Regions from separate parts of the Psychrobacillus sp. FSL K6-2836 genome, predicted to be linked through region 2. Evidence: predicted binding sites of a transcription regulator. Region 2 holds the regulator's gene; the other holds the start of a gene.
The links. Region 2 encodes NrdR, which represses ribonucleotide reductase genes. Its sites were predicted from a motif close to AACACNATATATNGTGTT; they were not measured.
Positions count from the first base shown of each region.

Region 1 (5,722 bases), 280 kb from region 2:
AAATCCAATACTCGGTATAGTACACCATCAACTAAAATTGTTAAGCCTGTTTTAAAATCATTTACTGAAATCATTATTTTCCCTCCAAATTAAGCTAAAATTAGTAATTCTTTTGTCGAATGCGTTAACTTTTCTAAACCATTCTCCGTAACAAGAGCATCATCTTCGATTCGCACTCCACCAATATTCGGCAAGTAAATACCTGGTTCTATCGTAATAACCATACCTGGCTCCAAAACAATATCAGAACGGAATGATAATCCAGGACCCTCATGTACTTCTAATCCGATTCCATGACCTAATGAGTGACCAAATGCTTCTCCATAACCTTTTGAAGCAATATAATCCCTAGCAATAGCGTCTGCTTCTTTTCCAGTCATTCCAGGTTTAACTTTTTCTAAAGCTAATAGTTGAGAGTCGAGAACTACTTGATAAATCTCTTTCAATTGATCACTTGGTTCTCCAACAGCTAACGTACGTGTAGTATCTGAAATATACCCATTGTATAATGCACCGAAATCTAATGTTACAAAATCTCCATTTTCAATGACCTTATCAGTAGCAACCCCGTGTGGAAGTGCTGAACGTGTTCCAGAAGCAACTATTATATCAAAGGAAGAGGAAGTTGCTCCTTTTTTGCGCATGAAAAATTCCAATTCATTGGATACATCAAGCTCTGTCATACCTGGTTTTATGTAAGTTACGATATGTTCATATGCCTCATCAGCAATACGACAAGCTGCCTTTATTATACTAATCTCTTCGTCCGTCTTAATCAAGCGAATTTTTTCAACAAGCCCTGAAAGTGGCACTAAATCAGCCTGTATAGCTTGTTTGTATAGTTCAAAGTCACTATATGTTACATCATCTTTTTCAAATCCTAATGAATTTATCCCCATATCTGTAACTTGAGTAGCAATTTCTTCGATCATCGTTTTTTTATGTTGTACAATGCGGAAATCCTTAATTTGACTTGCTGCTTGCTCCGTGTAACGGAAATCCGTTATAAATACCGCATCATTTTTAGAAATGATCGCAACACCAGCCGTACCAGTAAATCCAGTCATATATCCGCGACTATAACCATTCGTTATTAATAAAGCGTCGACTCCATTTTCTTCAAGTGCTGCACGTAATTTACCTAGTTTCATTTTTAGCCCTCATCTCATTATCAAAATAACTTCTCTGTATATTTTATCACAGTAAGTGAGGTCGGTAAATTTTTCATTTTCCAAGAGGGGTGTCTTGCGAATGAAAGATTGCTGATTCCATCACAAAACGAACGCCAACAATGACAATACATATAAATGGTATAGATATTCTTTTTATCGTTTTCTCTATAGAATCTGTATCTAGAATAATCCATTCAAGTGCAACTGCGATAAGGAGCCCCACTGCAATACTAGTTATGGACACGGGAATCTTGGCAAACAATAAAGAAACATAATATAGAAGAAAACAAACACCCCATATGATAAAAAACAAACTTATCCATTTAATATATACGTTGCTCTCTTTTAATAACTGAAATGTCTTCGCATATCCTATAGGATTCCATTTAATGAAATGGAAAAAATCCAGAAGCTTAAATAAAATGGTTGTTGTCAATGCTGCAACTAGACTAGTACTGATTGATAATCCTTTCATGTCAATCCTCCTTGTGTTTCCATAGTTTAAGCGAATGAACTAGTTATTAAACCTAAGAAAACAAAATAAAAGCACAAGTGATAGGGAGTTATCACTTGTGCTTTTATTATTCTGAGATTACAAGCCACATTTTAGTTGAGCATTACAGTTGGTGCATGTGTTACATCCACCCATTTCTTCTACTGTACCTTTACGACAAACAGGGCATGTGTTTCCAACTTCTGAACCAATTGTTACATTAGTTGAACGTAAGTCTTGAATTGTATCTATTAAAACGACATGTCTTTTTTCTACTTTTTCTTCTTTTGGATGATCTTCTAATGTATTTTCCTCTGCTTTTAACGTTAGTACTTGCGAGTCACGACTTCCATCGACATACACAGTACCACCCTTAGCTCCACCGCGATATAGACGTTCGTACACTCCTTCTACCTGTTCAACCGTATATCCACGAGGCGCGTTAACCGTTTTAGAAATAGAGCTATCAATCCAGCGCTGAATGATACATTGCACATCTGCATGTGCTTCTGGAGCAAGCTCCATAGCTGTAACGAACCAATTTGGAAGATTTTCTTCTTCAGCTGCTTCATTACGTTCTAAATATTCTTGTACAATATCTGCTTTTACTTCGATGAATTTACCTAAACGACCACTTCTATAATAAGTGAATGAATAATACGGCTCAAGTCCAGTAGAAACACCAACCATTGTTCCAGTAGATCCTGTAGGTGCAACTGTTAACAAGTGGGAATTTCGGATACCATTTTCTAAAATAGAGTTTCGAATTTCTTCTGGCATTGAACTCATAAATCCAGTTTCCGTAAATGCTTTACGCAAACGTTTTGTTTCCTCTTCTGTTTCACCAGTTAAGAATGGGAAGCTTCCACGTTCTACGGCAAGTTCCGCCGATGTTTCATATGCAGCAATCGCAATTGTTTTAAATATTTCGTCCACTAAAACGTTACCTTCATCCGAACCATACTCTTTTTCACAATAGATTAACAAGTCGGCAAGACCCATCACACCTAAACCTACACGTCTTTCGCCAAGTGCTTGTACTTTATTTTCTTCTAAGAAATATGGCGTCGCATCGATCACGTTATCTTGCATACGTACACCAACACGAACCGTTTCTTTCAACGCTTCATAATCCACTGTTTTCGTTTCCTTATTTGCAAATTGCGCTAAATTCACGGCAGCCAAGTTACATACAGAATAAGGTGCAAGTGGTTGTTCGCCACAAGGATTAGTTGCGACAACTTTTTGTCCGTATGCTGTTGCATTGGTTTTTTCATTAGCATTATCGATGAAGAAAACACCTGGTTCCGCTGAATAAGTAGCACAAATATTAATCAAATTCCATAGCTCTTTCGCTTTTACTGTGCGATAAGTACGAACTTCATAGCCCATGCTTTCCCACTCACGAACATCGCCAATTTTATGCCAATTTTCATTGTAGAAATTCATCTCTTCTGGTGAATAAGCTTCGGTTGCAGGGAAACGTAATTCAAAGTCGCCATCTTCTTCCACTGCCTTCATAAAATCATCTGTAAGCGTAACGGAGATATTTGCACCAGTCAAAAACTCGGAATTATGAACAGAATAAGTTCCGCCATCACGTAATTTTGTTTCCGCATCACGAATTATCTCATCATTAAATCCACCTAGACCTGGAATCGTTTTATAATTAATAATACCTTGATACATAGCTTCTTCCTGGATAGTAAGGGGTTTGAATTTAAGCTTGTCCTTCGCAAGTTGCTTAATCGTTTCATCATTTGTATTTTCAATCAAGAAACGTAGAATACGCGGATTTTGCATTTTAGAAATTATAAATTCTGCAATATCAGGGTGCCAATCTGCTAGCATGATCATTTGTGCGCCTCTCCGTGATCCACCTTGTTCAACAAGATGAGTCAGTTTAGCTATATCATCTAACCATGAAACAGAACCTGATGATTTTCCGTTCACTCCGCGAGCTAAAGTATTTCTAGGTCTTAGAGTAGAACCATTTGTACCAACTCCACCACCACGGCTCATAATTTCCATTACTTGCTTACGGTGATCACTGATCCCCTCACGAGAATCCGCAACGAATGGCATTACATAACAGTTAAAATATGTTACATCTGTTCCCGTTCCAGCACCATAAAGTACTCGTCCAGCTGGGATGAATTTCAAAGAAACTAGTTGTTTGTAGAATTTCTCGAACCATTCACTACGTTTTTCTTCTGTTTCTTCTACAGAAGCAAGTCCTGTTGCATTTCTTTTGGCAATTTGCTCGTAATAAACTTCAAGAGGTTTTTCAATGACACTTAAAGGACGAGTAATAATTCCAGACTCGATTTTAGCAGCATCGTCAATTGCACTTCGGTAATCTTCCTCGATCTGCACCTCAGCTGTTTTTGCTTGTTCGTTAATAGAGACGATATAGCCCAGTCCACGTGCTGGGAATTTAGGATCTTCTTTCACGGTTAGAACGACAAAATCGCCCGCTTTTAACGTTTTCTTTTCTGTATCCTTAAAAGAATAGCGATCAATCATGACAAGTCTCGACACACCTTTATGTGTAAGTGTCATATCTTGCGTGATAGGGTGAACTTGTGGAAATAATTGGATATCTTTGTTTAATGCTTCGACATTTAAAGTAAGTTTGGTTTCATTTTTGGTAGTTACCATTTACTCTTCCTCCTTTCTACAAATTGCGATTGACACAATATGTAGTGGTTTTATTCATAATACGACACAACATGTAGAAGGTAAAGCAAATAGATTAGGATTTTCTAAATAAGAACTAATTTCCTATATTTCAATTTTGCTATAAGACCTAATTACTTTTATTTTTTATAATTCCATTCATCATTTGCATACCGTGTCGATTCTAGTTCTTTTACGTAATCTTGCTGTTGTTGCGTTAATTTATATTCTACCAATTCAATATCCAATGCATCCGCAAATCCTTTTTTAAAAGCTGCTTTGCATTCTTCTATCGTTATCGGTTTTGGTATTATTTTGTTAATGGAAACAGCTTTTTGCGATAAGCTTTTACTTACTCTGTTTCTTACCGCTTCCGAAGCAAATTTAAACGTCTGAATTAATTTATCTTCATCGAGATCAAGTAAAATTGCACCATGTTGTAGAATAACACCTTTTTGTCTTGTTTGCGCACTACCAGCAACTTTTTTTCCTTCAACTACAAGTTCATACCAGCTTGGAGTATCAAAACATACTGCTGATTTTGGTTTTTTTAAATTTTCTTTTTGTTCATCTGTATTCGGAACAGAAAAATAAGCGTCTAATCCAAGGTTTTGAAACCCTAACAGTAAACCCTCACTAATAACACGATAAGCCTCTGTTACAGTAGCTGGCATACTCGGGTAGCTCTCCGTAACGATCACACTGTATGTAAGTTCATGTTCGTGAAGTACCCCTCTTCCTCCAGTTGGTCTACGCACAAAACCAAGTCCTAATCTTTTTACAGCATCCATATCAATTTCTTTTTCCACTGATTGAAAATAACCAATTGATAAGGTAGCTGGATTCCATTCGTAAAATCTTATAACCGGAGGAATAAGACCTTCACTATGCCAATCTAGTAGCGCTTCATCCATCGCCATATTGTAAGATGGACTACAGGGTCCAGAATTTATGAAGTACCATTTTGCTTTTTCCACCTGAATCTCTCCCTTCACAACGTGTTTCATTTTATCAAATAGATTGAATTGTATCTAGCACTTCTTTTATAATGAATAAGGAAACATAGAAAGGGGAAAGACCGTGTTAGAATTATTGTATTTTGTCATCGCTATACTTGTTGTACTTTTAGTCTATGCTGGAATCTCGGCATACCGTTTAAAGAAAATTGTTACTAACCTCACGCAAGAGCAATTCATTGAAGGCTATCGTAAAGCCCAACTGATTGATGTTCGTGAACCAAAAGAGTTTGATGGCGGACATATTTTGGGAGCAAGAAATATCCCTTCATCTCAATTTCGTCAACGCTACAAAGAAATCCGTCCAGATAAGCCAGTGTATTTGTATGATCAAAGTGGCGCAAGAAGTTCTCGTTCAGCAA
Region 1 is NZ_JBBOOM010000001.1:4,055,114-4,060,835, reverse strand. Features, by position in the region: gene efp (elongation factor P) at 1-74, opposite strand, end outside; gene MKY37_RS19725 (M24 family metallopeptidase) at 90-1,151, opposite strand; gene MKY37_RS19720 (hypothetical protein) at 1,225-1,647, opposite strand; gene MKY37_RS19715 (vitamin B12-dependent ribonucleotide reductase) at 1,765-4,326, opposite strand; gene MKY37_RS19710 (lipoate--protein ligase family protein) at 4,485-5,321, opposite strand; gene MKY37_RS19705 (rhodanese-like domain-containing protein) at 5,425-5,722, shown strand, end outside.
Region 1: MKY37_RS19715 (vitamin B12-dependent ribonucleotide reductase) is a predicted target of NrdR. The motif match lies at 4,358-4,375, and genes of this name have one in related genera.

Region 2 (5,722 bases):
TGAAAGTGGAAGAAAACAGATTTTCTTTTATACTAGTGGAAATAAAGAAAAGTAGTAAGTATTTACTAAATAAAGAAGCGAAATAGCGAACGAAATTGCATCTTCGAGGCACGATGCGGGTCAGGCAGTCGTTGCGAAATGTTTTTTTATTTTGCGACGAGCTTTGCGCAGGAGCACCACGATGTCGCGTACTTAGACTGTCATCCCCTCTATGAATAGGATAGTGTCTTTTCTCTAGTTATCCAAAAATGCACTAATCTGTCTCTAAGTGTTATAGAAGGGTGACGGACAGACAAACGCCATAAAATTACCGATAGAAGAAGAGGCTGGTCGTGACGTCGTCACGACCAGCCTCTTAAAATTTTACTCGGTAATAATATAGCTACAAGTCTGTCCAAAGCCCTTCGGAAACGATTGAAACAGGTCTAGTTCTTTTTAAGTTCCTGCGCTCTATTGAACCAATGATAAGTTATTTGAAAAGATCGACTTTTATATTCTGTATATTTGGGGCTACACAATACGTAAAATGTGTTATACTAATTCAAGGTTATAAAACAATAAGTATCACATAGTTACAGGAGGACTTTTCTTATGGCAGTTTCAATTGCAATTAATGGTTTTGGACGTATTGGACGTATGGTTTTTCGTCAAGCAATAGCACAAGAGGACTTAAATGTGGTAGCGATTAATGCAAGGTACCCATTAGAGACATTGGCACATCTTATTAAATATGATTCTACACATGGTACTTTTACTGGAAATATTGCAATTGAAGAAAACGCACTAGTTGTAAATGGTCAGCGTGTTCAAATTGTGGATGATCGAGATCCAGCAAATTTACCTTGGAAAGAGTTAAACGTGGATATTGTTATTGAATCCACTGGTAAATTTAATGATGGTGAAAAAGCTACAGCACATATCGAAGCTGGAGCCAAAAAGGTAATTATTACTGCCCCTGCAAAAAATGAAGATGCAACAATTGTTATGGGAGTAAACGATGATAAATTCGATCCATCGATTCACCATATTATTTCGAATGCAAGCTGTACTACAAATTGCTTAGCACCTGTAGTTAAAGTATTGAATGACACATTTGGTATTGAAAATGGGTTAATGACTACTGTTCACGCATACACAAACGATCAAAATAATCTAGACAATCCTCACAAAGATTTACGACGTGCACGTGCCTGTGGTCAATCTATCATTCCAACCTCAACAGGAGCTGCTAAAGCACTTACACTCGTATTGCCAGAGCTGCAAGGAAAGATTCATGGCATGGCATTACGTGTACCAACTCCGAATGTCTCTTTAGTAGATTTAGTAGTGGATTTGCAAAAAGATGTTACTGCAGAAGAAGTAAATGAGGCTTTCACTAAAGCATCTGAAGGTGCAATGCAAGGTATTTTAGGTATTACAATGGAACCACTAGTATCAATCGACTTTAACACTACTACACTATCAACAACTGTTGATGGCTTAACTACTATGGTCATCGGGGAACGCAAAGTTAAGGTACTTGCTTGGTACGATAATGAGTGGGGTTACTCTGCAAGGGTGGTTGACCTGACCAAAAAAGTAGCTTCATCCCTATAATTATTCAAGAGGCTGGGACAGAACCCCAAAACAGCATTTTTCTCTGTGAGAAAAATGCTGTTTTTTTGCTATGCTCAAAATTGATTTCCATTCCAGGGACGCTTTCCACGGGCGTGGCCTGAGCCTGTAGTCTCAGGCGTCACGCTATTCCCGTAGGAGTCGCCCCTCCACTCCAATCAATTTTATAAAATATCCATTATTTAGTAAAGGTTTCTCCTTATCCAATAAAATTTCTATTTCTGTCCTAGCCTCTTTATTATTTCTTGCATTATTTAATAAAACAACATATAATGAGAATCGTGTTACTTTACTTGTACACCGACTACTTAAAGGGTTAGGACCTCTTTGGACTAACTTTCCCCCGTGGTAGTCAACTTTGAGGTTAAAAATAAACTTATCAAAGGGGGAAACGGACATTGGAAACAATGGGACGTCACATTATTGCAGAACTATGGGAGTGCGATTTCGACAAACTTAACGATATGCAATTTATCGAGCAAACATTTGTTGATGCTGCACTAAAATCTGGTGCAGAAGTCAGAGAAGTTGCATTTCACAAATTTGCACCACAAGGTGTAAGTGGAGTGGTTATTATTTCCGAATCGCATTTAACGATTCACAGCTTTCCAGAGCACGGTTATGCGAGCATTGATGTGTATACATGTGGTGATTTAGATCCATCAATCGCAGCTAACTATATTGCAGATGCTCTTAATGCTGGAACACGCGAAACGTTAGAAATGCCACGTGGTATGGGACCAGTTAAAAAGCCTGCATCACGAATGACAGTTCAAGCGTAATAGATTTATACCTGACTGAGTGAGCAGAGGAAGCGATTCCTCTGCTTTTTCGATTTTATAGAAGAATATTGTTATAATAGATACATAAAACTACCGTAAAGAATTAGGAGAGATCTAAATGAGATGCCCAACTTGTCAATATAATGGCACAAAAGTTGTCGATTCTCGTCCTGTGGATGACAATAAGGCAATCAGAAGAAGGAGAGAATGCGAAGATTGTGGATTTCGTTTTACTACATTTGAAAAAGTAGAAGAGACACCACTAATCGTTGTAAAAAAAGATGGTTCACGAGAAGAGTTTAGTCGTGAGAAAGTGCTACGTGGGCTAATTCGTGCTTGTGAAAAGAGACCTGTCGCACTAGAGCAACTAGAAAATATTGTTTTCTCTATTGAAAAAGAATTACGAAGACTTGGTAATGCAGAAGTGAAGTCAGAGGACGTCGGAGAAATTGTCATGGACAAGCTTGCAGAAGTAGATGAAGTAGCATACGTTCGCTTTGCTTCCGTCTATCGCCAATTTAAAGATCTGAATGTATTTATCGATGAATTAAAAGAAATTCTAAAGAAAAATCCGTCATTATAAATAGAAGTATTAATAGAATGGCTACTTATGAGTTAACATTCTTTATTTTAACAAAATTTAAAGGAGTGTAGATACAATTGTCGATGTTATATAAAGAGCTACAGCCAGCAGATTTGTATATGATTCGCTTACCATATTCTTTTTCAGATTATGATCGGCAATTGTTGACTTTGTTTTATCAGCCGTTGGTTGGAGCAGAAAGCATTAGTTTGTATTTAACGCTTTGGGCAGATGGAGAACAAAGTGAGCGATGGTCGCATTACCAGCTGATGAATGTTCTCGGGATGCCGATCGGCAAAATTTTTCAAGCTCGTCTTGCTTTAGAGGCAATCGGTCTTCTACGTACATGGAAAAAAACAATGGATGAAGGTAATATATTCCATTATGAGCTTGCAGCACCATTAGATGCTGAGTCATTTTTAAAGGATCCATTACTATCCATGTTCTTGCTAAATAAAGTAGGAGAAAATTCATTTAAACAATTACGTAATCGTTTTATCCAAAATTCCAAGTGGAATGATGGTTTCACAGATGTTACCAGAACTTTTGTCGATGTATTTAAACCATCGACTAAAATGAATAATGCTGTATCTTATGATGACACTTTTGAATCGAAGGAAAGAAAATCTTCTGTTCCTTTTTATTACGACGAATTTGATTTTTCATTACTTCAAGAGGGTCTTTCCGAGCAATTAGTACCTAAATCAGCGATGACAATAGAAGCAAGAGAAGTAATTGCAAAACTTGCTTTTTTATATAGATTAAGCCCAGTGGAAATGCAAAAAGTTGTTATTCTTGCATTAGATGATGAACTACATTTATCAGAAGCGAGATTGAAAAAAGCATGTGCGGATTATTATAAGCTGACTGTCTCTAAAGTTGCTCCTGTAATTGAGAAGATTGAAAAGAAAGTTGTACCTTTGGAATCCACCGGACCTTTAACGAAGGAAGGTGAGTTGATCCATTATTTGGAGACAACGCCTCCCGTAACGGTACTAAAGGATATCGCGAACGGAAAAGAGCCGATTCTCGCAGATGTTCAGCTAGCTAATCATTTTGTAACTCACTTCAAAATGCCAATCGGAGTCGTCAATGTTTTGTTGCAATATGTATTACTACGTACAGACATGAAACTCACAAAAAATTATGCGGAGAAAATCGCTTCTCACTGGATGCGAAAAGATGTCAAAACAGCTAAAGAAGCAATGGAACTCGCTAGAAACGAACATGAACAGTATGTAAAATGGAAAAATGAAGGCTCTCCACAAAAAACATATACGAAAAAACCGTCCCGTGAGGAAAAAGTACCTGATTGGTTTTATAAGAAAGATGGGGAAACGAAGAAATCAACAGGGAATGCTACAAATGGAATTCAAAATATCGATGAAGAACGTCAAAAACTATTAGCGGAACTAGGTATATTGAAAAGGTAGGTGGCAAAAGTGGAACGTATAAATGAAACACTAAAAAGAGTTGTATCGCCTGAATTTACTACGCGACTAAACGATATGAAAAAGGAAGTTTTAGAAAACCCTAGAGTGCAGAATTTTCTAGAGGAAAACGCCTCAGAGATCAATAAGGAGATAGTCGACCGTAGTTTGAGTAAGCTATATGAATTTATCTCCCAATCTCATGATTGTGGCTCTTGTCCGACTTTAGATCAATGTCAGAATTACATGAAAGGGTATGAACCTAAACTAGTCCTTGATCGAAACTTGATAGATAATGATTTTATTCGTTGCAAACGAGGTATTATTGAAGACGAGCGTAGGAAAGTTATTTCTATGATTGATAGTATTCATATGCCTAAAGAGGTTATGGAAGCTAGTCTTGCCGGAGTGGACCTAGAGGATGGCAGTAGGGTTGTTGCAGTCCGTGCAGCTAAAGACTTTCTTAATGAATGGGAGCGTACAAATGTCCTACCAGCAAAAGGATTATACATTCACGGCAAGTTTGGTGTAGGAAAGTCCTATTTACTCGGTGCTCTCGCAAATGAGTTAGCAGCAAGACATATACATTCGGTAGTTGTGTATGTTCCGGAATTTTTTAGAGAAATGAAGCAATCCATCCAGGATCAGTCACTTGCGGAGAAAATCGAATTCGTCAAACGAGCTCCTGTTTTAATGCTAGATGATATTGGTGCTGAAACAATGTCTAGTTGGACCAGAGATGAAATCTTAGGGACAATTTTGCATTATAGAATGTCAGAACAACTACCAACTTTTATGTCTTCTAATTTCAACTATGACGAGTTGCAACATCATTTGTCTTTCACGCAACGCGGGGAGAAGGAAGTAGTAAAAGCTGGTCGAATCATGGAACGAATTCGAGCACTTACGACACCAATTTCGCTTCAAGGGAAAAATTGGAGAGAAATCTAAAGAATTAGGGATAGAAGCACGGAAAAATTGGATTTCATCTTGCATTTGATTTTTCTGTGGCGTATAATCATTTTCATAAGAATAAGTAAATGCGAGGAAGAGGACAACAATCAGTTTGTACGACTTTGAAGAGAGAGAAGCCTTGGCTGTAAGCTTCTTAAGTATCGGCAATCGATTTACCACCTCTGAGCAGTAATTGTGAATTTAACTAGCAATTACCGGTCACCGGCCCGTTAGCCGATGCAGAGCTTCGTCTATTTCATTTATCATTACTATAAGTAGTGGATAGACAGAAGAAGGGTGGAACCACGACTTGAACCTCGTCCCTTTTTAGGGATGGGGTTTTTTTATTGTTTTCACCT
Region 2 is NZ_JBBOOM010000001.1:3,773,632-3,779,353, forward strand. Features, by position in the region: gene MKY37_RS18260 (glyceraldehyde-3-phosphate dehydrogenase) at 592-1,596, shown strand; gene speD (adenosylmethionine decarboxylase) at 2,013-2,396, shown strand; gene nrdR (transcriptional regulator NrdR) at 2,515-2,979, shown strand; gene MKY37_RS18275 (replication initiation and membrane attachment family protein) at 3,063-4,412, shown strand; gene dnaI (primosomal protein DnaI) at 4,422-5,360, shown strand.